2 regions of the Pantoea sp. LS15 genome follow, and region 2 is predicted to be linked to the other one. Evidence: riboswitches for the same ligand, from Rfam matches in the RefSeq annotation. Region 2 holds a riboswitch; the other holds the start of a gene.
What was found. Region 2 has a riboswitch for cobalamin ahead of HED65_RS09080 (cobyrinic acid a,c-diamide synthase CobB). Riboswitches for the same ligand answer to the same signal wherever they lie in the genome.

Region 1: linked by a shared signal. The riboswitch ahead of btuB (TonB-dependent vitamin B12 receptor BtuB) and the one ahead of HED65_RS09080 (cobyrinic acid a,c-diamide synthase CobB) in region 2 are both predicted to bind cobalamin.

What each region holds. Positions count from the first base shown of each region.
Region 1 is NZ_JAAVXA010000022.1:666-4,983, reverse strand. It holds gene HED65_RS21420 (YijD family membrane protein) at 3-362, shown strand; gene trmA (tRNA (uridine(54)-C5)-methyltransferase TrmA) at 453-1,553, opposite strand; cobalamin riboswitch at 1,658-1,833, shown strand; gene btuB (TonB-dependent vitamin B12 receptor BtuB) at 1,900-3,747, shown strand; gene murI (glutamate racemase) at 3,692-4,318, shown strand, end outside.
Region 2 is NZ_JAAVXA010000004.1:263,561-267,878, forward strand. It holds gene cbiB (adenosylcobinamide-phosphate synthase CbiB) at 1-878, opposite strand, end outside; gene HED65_RS09080 (cobyrinic acid a,c-diamide synthase CobB) at 875-2,254, opposite strand; cobalamin riboswitch at 2,355-2,529, opposite strand; gene HED65_RS09085 (GHMP family kinase ATP-binding protein) at 2,982-3,848, shown strand; gene HED65_RS09090 (precorrin-2 dehydrogenase/sirohydrochlorin ferrochelatase family protein) at 3,840-4,318, opposite strand, start outside.

The sequences.
Region 1 (4,318 bases), on a different contig from region 2:
TAATGAAACAGTCAGGTCAGGATAAAGGGACGCTGTTGCTGGCATTGATCGCTGGCTTATCCATTAATGGTACGTTTGCCGCTATTTTTAGCTCAATCGTGCCATTTTCGATTTTCCCGCTAATTGCACTGGTGCTGACGGTTTACTGTCTGCATCAACGTTACCTGAACCGCACTATGCCGGTCGGGTTACCGGGGTTGGCTGCCGCCTGCTTTATTCTGGGTGTGTTGCTGTATAGCACGGTGGTGCGTGCCGAGTATCCGGATATCGGCTCTAACTTCTTCCCTGCGGTACTGTCTGTGGCGCTGGTGTTCTGGATTGGCTCGCGCATGCGTAGCCGTAAGAGCCAGTTACCAGAGTAAAAGGTTTTGTCATTGTAGGCCGGATAAGCGAAGCGCCATCCGGCTTTTTTGGCAGGTGGCGCTTCGCTTACCTGCCCTACAAGGCCCACATTACTTTGCCGTGAGCAGTACACCGCACTCCATATGGTGCGTATACGGGAATTGATCGAACAGCGCCAGACGTTCAACCTTGTGCGTCTGGCCTAATGTTTCGAGGTTCTTGCACAGCGTCTCCGGATTGCAGGAGATGTACAAAATACGCGGGTACGCCTGCACCATCTTCTCGGTTTCGCTGTCCAGGCCACTGCGCGGCGGATCGACAAAAATCGTCTCACACTGGTAACTCTTCAGGTCGATACCCTGTAATCGATTGAACTCACGTACGCCGTTCATTGCCTGCGTAAACTCTTCTGCGGCCATACGAATGATCTGCACGTTGTCGATATGATTGGCCGCGATGTTGTACTGTGCAGCCGCAACCGATGGTTTGGCGATTTCTGTGGCCAGCACGCGTTCGAAATTTCGCGCCAGCGCCAGCGAGAAGTTGCCGTTACCGCAGTACAGCTCAAGCAGATCGCCCGTCGACCCTTCCGTCGCCTTCAGCGCCCATTCCAGCATCTGCACGTTCATCGCAGCGTTCGGCTGGGTGAAGCTGTTCTCGACCTGACGATACACCATCTCTTTACCTGCCACCGGCAGACGCTCGTCGATGTAATCCTGATCCAGCATGATTTTGGTTTTGGTGGCACGGCCAATCAGATGAACATTGATGTTCTGCGCGCGCAGTGCATCGCGCAGGGCTTCTGCCTGCTCACGCCACTCGTCATTCAGCGCTTTGTGATACAGCAGAGAGACAATCGCCTGGTTACTTTGAGTAGTCAGGTAGTCAATCTGGAACAGCTTATTGCGCAGCACTGGGTTGGTGCGCACACCGTCCATAATGAGGGTCATGAGCTGGTTAATCAGCTCGCTTGCCGCCGGAAAACTGTCTACGCGGATACGGGATTTTGTCTGCTGATCAAAAATGATGTGGTACAGGTCGTCACCGTCGTGCCAGATGCGGAATTCAGCGCGCATGCGGTAGTGGCTGACAGGAGAGCGGAACACCTCGGGAACGGGCGCGTTGAAAGGCGTCATAATACTTTGCAGGCGGACAACTTTCTCTGCCAGCTGCGCGTCGTACTGTTCTGTCGGGAGGTGTTCTGGGGTCATGATGCGTCCTGAGTGATAAAGAATTACGCGGGGATTGTAGGCATTGTTCAGGGGATGTCCAGATTTAATGGCTAATAGCTATCTGGACATCTATACGTGTCTAATTGTAGCATTCTGTTTCCGGTCTCCTGAGAGTGAAAAGGGAATCCAGTGTAAATCTGGAGCTGACGCGCAGCGGTAAAGACTGGCGGGATGAGAGTTGTAGACACTGTGAAAATGGGAAGTCTTCATCCTTATAAAGCCACCTAGCCCGAAGACCTGCCGGGATCACGTCGCATTTGGTTTCATTATCGCGTGCTATAGATGAGGCCTGCGGCATCCTTCTTATATTGTGGATGCTTTAACAATGATTAAAAAAGTATCGCTGCTGACGGCGTTGTCCGTCACGGCATTTTCGGGCTGGGCGCAGGATAGCGAAGACTCGTTGGTGGTGACTGCAAACCGTTTTGAACAACCGGCAAAAACCGTTCTGGCTCCGACATCTGTTGTGACGCGTGAAGATATTGAACGCTGGCAGGCAAAGAGTGTGGTGGAAATCATGTCACGTCTGCCTGGCGTGGATATCGCGCAAAGCGGTGGAATGGGCACGAACTCTTCGACTTTTATTCGCGGAACCGAATCTCGCCATGTGCTGGTGCTGATTGACGGTATTCCTTTGAATAACGCCGGGATCAGCAACGTTCCTGACCTGAGCCAGATCCCGACTTCCCTGATTCAGCGTATTGAATACATTCGTGGCCCACGTTCGGCCCTGTATGGCTCCGACGCGATTGGCGGTGTGATCAACATCATTACCGGGCGCGATAAACCGGGCGCGGAAATATCTGCGGGTGTGGGGTCTAAGGGTTACCAAACCTATGATGGCTCTTTCCAGCAGGTTCTTGATAAAACCAAAATCACCATGGCGGGTAACTACACCTATACCCGTGGTTTTGATATTGCTGCGAACGATGTCCCGCGCCAGCCGGATCGTGATGGCTTTATGAGTAAGTCGTTATACGGCTCTGTGGAACAGCAGATCACCGATAGCGTGAGCGGCTTCTTCCGTGGTTTTGGTTATGACAACCGCACGGCGTATGACGGTTACGATACTTACAATGATGATTACACGGCGATACTCGGCACCCCGGACACGCGTCAACTGTATAGCCAGAACTGGGATACCGGTCTGCGCTTTAGCCAGGGAATTTATCAATCTCAACTGGTGGCAGGCTATGGTCGCAGCAAAGACCTGAACTATGATCCGAGCAAAGGTCGCTATGCAGCCTCTTCCAGCATGGATGATGTGAAGCAATACACCGCTCAGTGGATGAACAATGTGGCCGTCGGTCACGGTAATATCGGAGCAGGTCTGGACTGGCAGAAACAGAAAGCCCAGCCGGGGACGGCATCTCTGAAGAAAGGCTACGAGCAGCACAATACGGGTGTTTTCCTCTCCGGTATGCAGCAGTTTGATAGCGTGACGCTGGAAGCCGCCGCCCGTAATGATGACAACTCGAACTTCGGCAACCACAGCACCTGGCAAACCAGCGCGGCCTGGGAGTTTATCGAAGGATATCGCTTCATTGCCTCCTACGGTACGGCCTATAAAGCGCCAACCATGAGCCAGATCCACAGTACGAAGTACGGCAACCCGGATCTTAAACCTGAAGAGAGCAAGCAGTGGGAAGGCGGATTTGAAGGCTTAACCGGCCCGGTGAGCTGGCGTGTTAGCGCTTACCGTAACGATGTCGATAATCTGATTGGTTACGATCAGATGAACCGTCCTTACAACGTGGACAAAGCGCGTATCGAAGGGGTTGAAGCCACCGCTCAGTTTGATACCGGTCCGGTAAGCCATCAGGTCTCTTATGACTATGTTGATCCGCGCAATGCAAACACCAATGAAGTGCTCAAGCGTCGCTCTAAACAGCAGGTGAAATATCAGCTCGACTGGCAAACCTGGGATATTGACTGGGATCTTGCATACCGTTATCTGGGCACTCGCTACGACGATGACTTCAGCGGCTACCCTTCTCGCGAAGTGAAAATGGGCGGTGTGAGCCTGTGGGATATCGCAGTTTCATATCCTGTCACCTCTCACCTCACAGTTCGTGGTAAAATAGCCAATCTGTTCGATAAAGATTACGAGACAGTTTATGGCTACCAAACTGCAGGACGGGAATACACCTTGTCTGGCAGCTACACCTTCTGATCCGCGTCCCACTGTGCTGGTGTTTGATTCCGGCGTTGGTGGGCTTTCGGTCTATGATGAGATTCGGCATCTCCTGCCGAATCTCCATTACATCTACGCTTTTGATAACGTCGCTTTTCCGTACGGGGAAAAAAGCGAAGAGTTTATTGTTGAGCGTGTGGTTGAAATTGTCACCGCGGTACAAAAGCGTTACCCCCTTGCGCTGGCGGTCATCGCCTGCAATACGGCGAGTACGGTTTCCCTTCCTGCCTTGCGTGAAAAATTCCAGTTCCCGGTTGTGGGTGTCGTTCCTGCAATAAAGCCAGCCGCGCGTCTGACGGCGAACGGTATCGTTGGTTTGCTGGCAACACGTGGCACGGTGAAGCGTCCTTATACGCGTGAACTGATCGAACGCTTTGCTAATGAATGCCAGATTGCAATGCTCGGATCGGCGGAGCTTGTGGAAATGGCTGAAGCGAAGTTGCATGGACACGCTGTTTCGCTGGAAGAGCTGCGCCGCATTTTGCGCCCCTGGTTGCGGATGCCGGAGCCGCCAGACACCGTTGTTCTGGGATGTACCCATTTCCCTCTT
Region 2 (4,318 bases):
GTTCGGGAAATGTCGTCTACCGCAATCGGGCGCAGCGCCTCGCCAATCCACGGCTTTTCTACGCGCTGACCAAAATAGTCGTTGGGTCCGCCAAGCCGGATGCCCAGCGCGCCAGCGACCGTCGCTTCTGCCCACGCGCAGTTGGGACTGCTGTGGTTGTAGCGGTCGCGCCAGCCGAGGCGCAGCGCGCGGGAGAAATCGTCACGGCATAGCCACGCCGCGATGCTCAACAGAAACCAGCTCAGACGAGCGGGGATATAGTTCGCCAGGTCATCCATACGGGCGCTGACCATGCCGATCGCACGGTATTTTTCGTGCTTGTAGCCCACCATTGAATCGAGGGTATTCACTGCCTTATAGGCCATCGCCAGAGGCGCACCGCCCAGCATGAGGAAAAACAGTGGGGCGATAACGCCATCGACCGTGTTCTCCGCGACAGTCTCCACCACCGCCCGGTTGATCTGTTCCGGCTGAAGTTGAGACGTATCGCGTCCCACTATCCAGGAGAGTTTTTCGCGGCTTTCATCAAGGTCGCCCGCTCGCAGAGGACGTTCAACGTCCCGTGCAGCGTTTGCCAGACAGCGCCCGGCCAGCACGGTAAACATCATCCACACCTCAATCGCCCAGCCCAGCCAGGGATGAACCATCCGTCCGAGCGCCAGTACGCCCCAGGCTATGCCCCAGGTCAGCCCCACCACGACCAGCCACATGACGCCGCCACCAATGCGTAGCGCCGTGTCGCTATGACAGCAGCGGCGAATACTCCGCTGCATCGCATTGATCAGGTTGCCTATCCAGCGCACCGGATGCGGCCAGTTTTGCGGGTCGCCGATGATGACATCAAGCAACCACGCGACGCACCACGCCAGCAGGGTCATAGCGCCCCCCTCGCCGCCGTCAGCCAGCGGTTGAGCATCATGGGGCGTTGGGCAAAGTGGAGGTGCAGATAGCTTGCGAACGTGTTGCCAACCTGCCAGCCGCCCGCCCACTCCTGCATCGTTACGCCATCGCGTACTTTGCGACACGCCAGTACCGCGGGGGTTTGGGGAGAGAAGTCGGAATAGTGAAATTCATGCCCACGCAGCACCTCTCCGCTATCGGCCAGCAGCGTGGACTGGCGCGCCTGCGCCTCACAATAGCCAAAACGGGTCAGCCGTTTACCCATCCTGCTGCGGCCGGGGATAACATTGGCCATCCGGTGGGTGATCCCCGCGCTATCTTCCAGCGTGCTGCCGAGATACATCAGCCCACCACACTCGGCGTAGATCGCCACGCCTCGCCGATGCGCCTCCCGCAGGCTGGCAAGCATCGTGGTGTTTTCCGCAAGCCGTGCCGCGTACAGCTCCGGGTAACCGCCCCCGAGCCAGACCATCTGGCAGTCAGGTAAATGGGTGTCGCGCAGCGGGCTGAAGCGGATAATGTCGACCCCGGTACGTTCGAGTAGCGTGATGTTATCCGCATAATAGAAGTTGAAGGCCTCGTCATCGGCCATCGCGAGCGTCAACCCGCGCCCGGCGTCCCCATCAGGGAGCGCAGCCCAGGAGCCCTGCGGCAGTGACACCATCTGGCTGAGCGAGAGAAGTTGTCCGATGTCCAGCGTACGTTCGAGAATGGCGGCAAAATTTTGCCAGGTCTGCAGGTCCGCGACCGACTCCCGGGCGGTGACCAGTCCCAGATGGCGCTCGGGCAAACCGACGCCTTCAACGCGCGGCACATAACCCAGGACGGGTACCGTGCAGTAGTGTTCAATTGCCGTTTTGAGCAACTGATAATGTGATTCGCTGTTGACGCGATTGACAATCACCCCGGCAATATTGAGGGTGGGATCAAATCGCTGAAAGCCCATTACCGTGGCAGCAATTGAAGTCGAGACCGCCTTGCCATCCACCAGCAGTATCACCGGGCAGCCCAACTGTTTTGCCATCGCGGCGGTGCTGCAATAATTCGGATCCGTGCCGTAGCCGTCATACAGCCCCATCACACCTTCAATCACTGCGATATCCGCCTGCTGCATATGCTCGCAGAACAGCGCGTTGAGTATCGGTTCAGGGAGCATGAAGCTGTCGAGGTTGCGGGAGGACGTACCGCTGACTTTGGTATGCCAGCCGGTATCAAGATAGTCAGGGCCCACTTTATATGGCTGGACGCGTAACCCACGCTGTTTTAACAGACTCAACAGGCCTAGCGTCACCGTGGTTTTACCACAACCGCTTCCGGTACCTGCAAGAACAAACGCGTACTGCTTTGCCGCCATGGCCCTGATCCTGTCCAGGGTGGTCGGGAGGTATAGATACACGTAACCCCAGTCTTTCGACTGTATGATGTATCAGTACAACCCACTTCCCACCGAAGTTGTTGAACGTTCCCGACAGGCAGGTCTTCTGGCTTAGCGTCCTCCTCGCCCGTCCTTCCCAATCTCACGATCAGTGGTCATTACGGGGTCGTCAGCATCACAGCAGCGGGGGCTGCGGGGGATTATCACCCCCTTCCCTACCACAAATGTGGCAAACCGGTCGGCTTACATAATGAGAAAATAGCGCGTTATAAAACAGCAATGCTATTTACGGCGTTTCACTTCACCTTAGGCAAATACTTAACCGTAATGAAATACATGCTGTGTAAAACGTGGCGCCAGAATAATTGACACCTTCCTCAATAACTCAACGTTTTATCACAAAAAATTAAAAGCAAAGATAATTACGCTTAAAATCTCAATATTTATTGCGCTACGACAAGTTATTGCACCACTTGATATTTTTTCATTTTATCGTGATCAAAATTCATTAAGGTATTAAAACCTGGCTAGCACATAATATTGCTATTCAACGTAAGTTCGTGTGGCTTTATTGATGCGTAACGTATTCAGCAGAATTGCAGAATAATATGTAGGTTATCCAGGGGAGAATTTGCGGTATATCAAGGTACGAGGGATATCCTCATGACACTATGCTTCAGAATTTGCAGACCAGAAAGGTGGAAACGTGGCTGTTGCGCAATGCCCCGCGTCGTGCGGTGAGCTTATCCAGGGCTGGATTTTGGGCAGTGAGAAACTGGTCTCCTGCCCTGTCGAATGGTACAGCATGGTTGAGGTGAGCCACGGCTCAGCCCTGGCGGATGAACGCCCACTGTCGCGCGCGATGGTCGAGCGGTTATTGCAGCACTGGCACTACCCGGCGCAGTTGAGCCAGGATATCCGCATTGATGTGCATTCGACCATCCCGATTGCCAAAGGGATGGCCAGCAGCACCGCAGATATCGCCGCCACCGCCATCGCCACCGCCCACCATCTGGGGCATCAGCTTGACGAAAGCACACTGGCAACGCTTTGCGTTTCACTCGAACCTACCGACAGTACCGTGTTTCACCAGTTGACCCTTTTCGATCATAACGACGCTTCCACGCAGATTTCATGTGACACCCAGCCCAATCTCGATCTGCTTGTTCTTGAAAGTCCGCAAACGCTGCGCACGGCCGATTATCACCGCATCCCACGTCAGGCTGGGTTACATGCCGGTGCGCCAGCGCTGAAGCGTGCATGGGAAAAAGTACAGGAATCCTGTATGACGCAAAACCCTTACCGGATGGGAGAAGCGGCAACCCTCAGCGCCATCGCCAGCCAGACACTGTTACCTAAACCGGATTTTGACGCACTGCTCTCACTGGTGGAGGAGTGCGGCATCTACGGGGTGAACGTGGCGCACAGCGGCAGCGTCGTGGGGTTGATGCTGGACAGAAATAAAGACGATGTCGATTATGTGAAATGGCTGTTAGCAAAAAAACAGCTCACCCGTCACTGGCCTGAACAGCACCTGCTGCGGATGGTAAAAGGCGGCGTGACGCTACTCTGACAGCAACTTGTGCTGGATGAGCCACTCGACCTGCTGCTTAACCTCTTGCTCGTGATTCTGCGCTAAAGCCTGTTGCAGCGGAACATGCCGGAAGAATGCGGCCCAAAATGCGCGCTTGCGATCCCGGTCAACGCATGCGCCGTTCACCCTTTCACGCAGCGCCCCCGCCAGCCGCACGCTTTCTCGCATGTCCGGAGGAAGATGGGCTGCGACATGTGCTTTGAGGATCTTACTGTAGACCGGCGCGTTGCCTCCGCAACTAAGTGCAATAATGACCGGCGAATGGTCAATAATGGCCGGTGAGATAAAGGTGGCAGCAGAAGGGTCGTCTGCGACATTGCAAAACAGACGCTCCGCGCTGGCGGCCCTGGCGACCTGACGGTTCACCTGCGGATCGCTGGTTGCGGCAATAACCAGCCAGCATGATTGCAGATACTGCGGCGCAAACGTCGCCGGGACCCACTCGATGT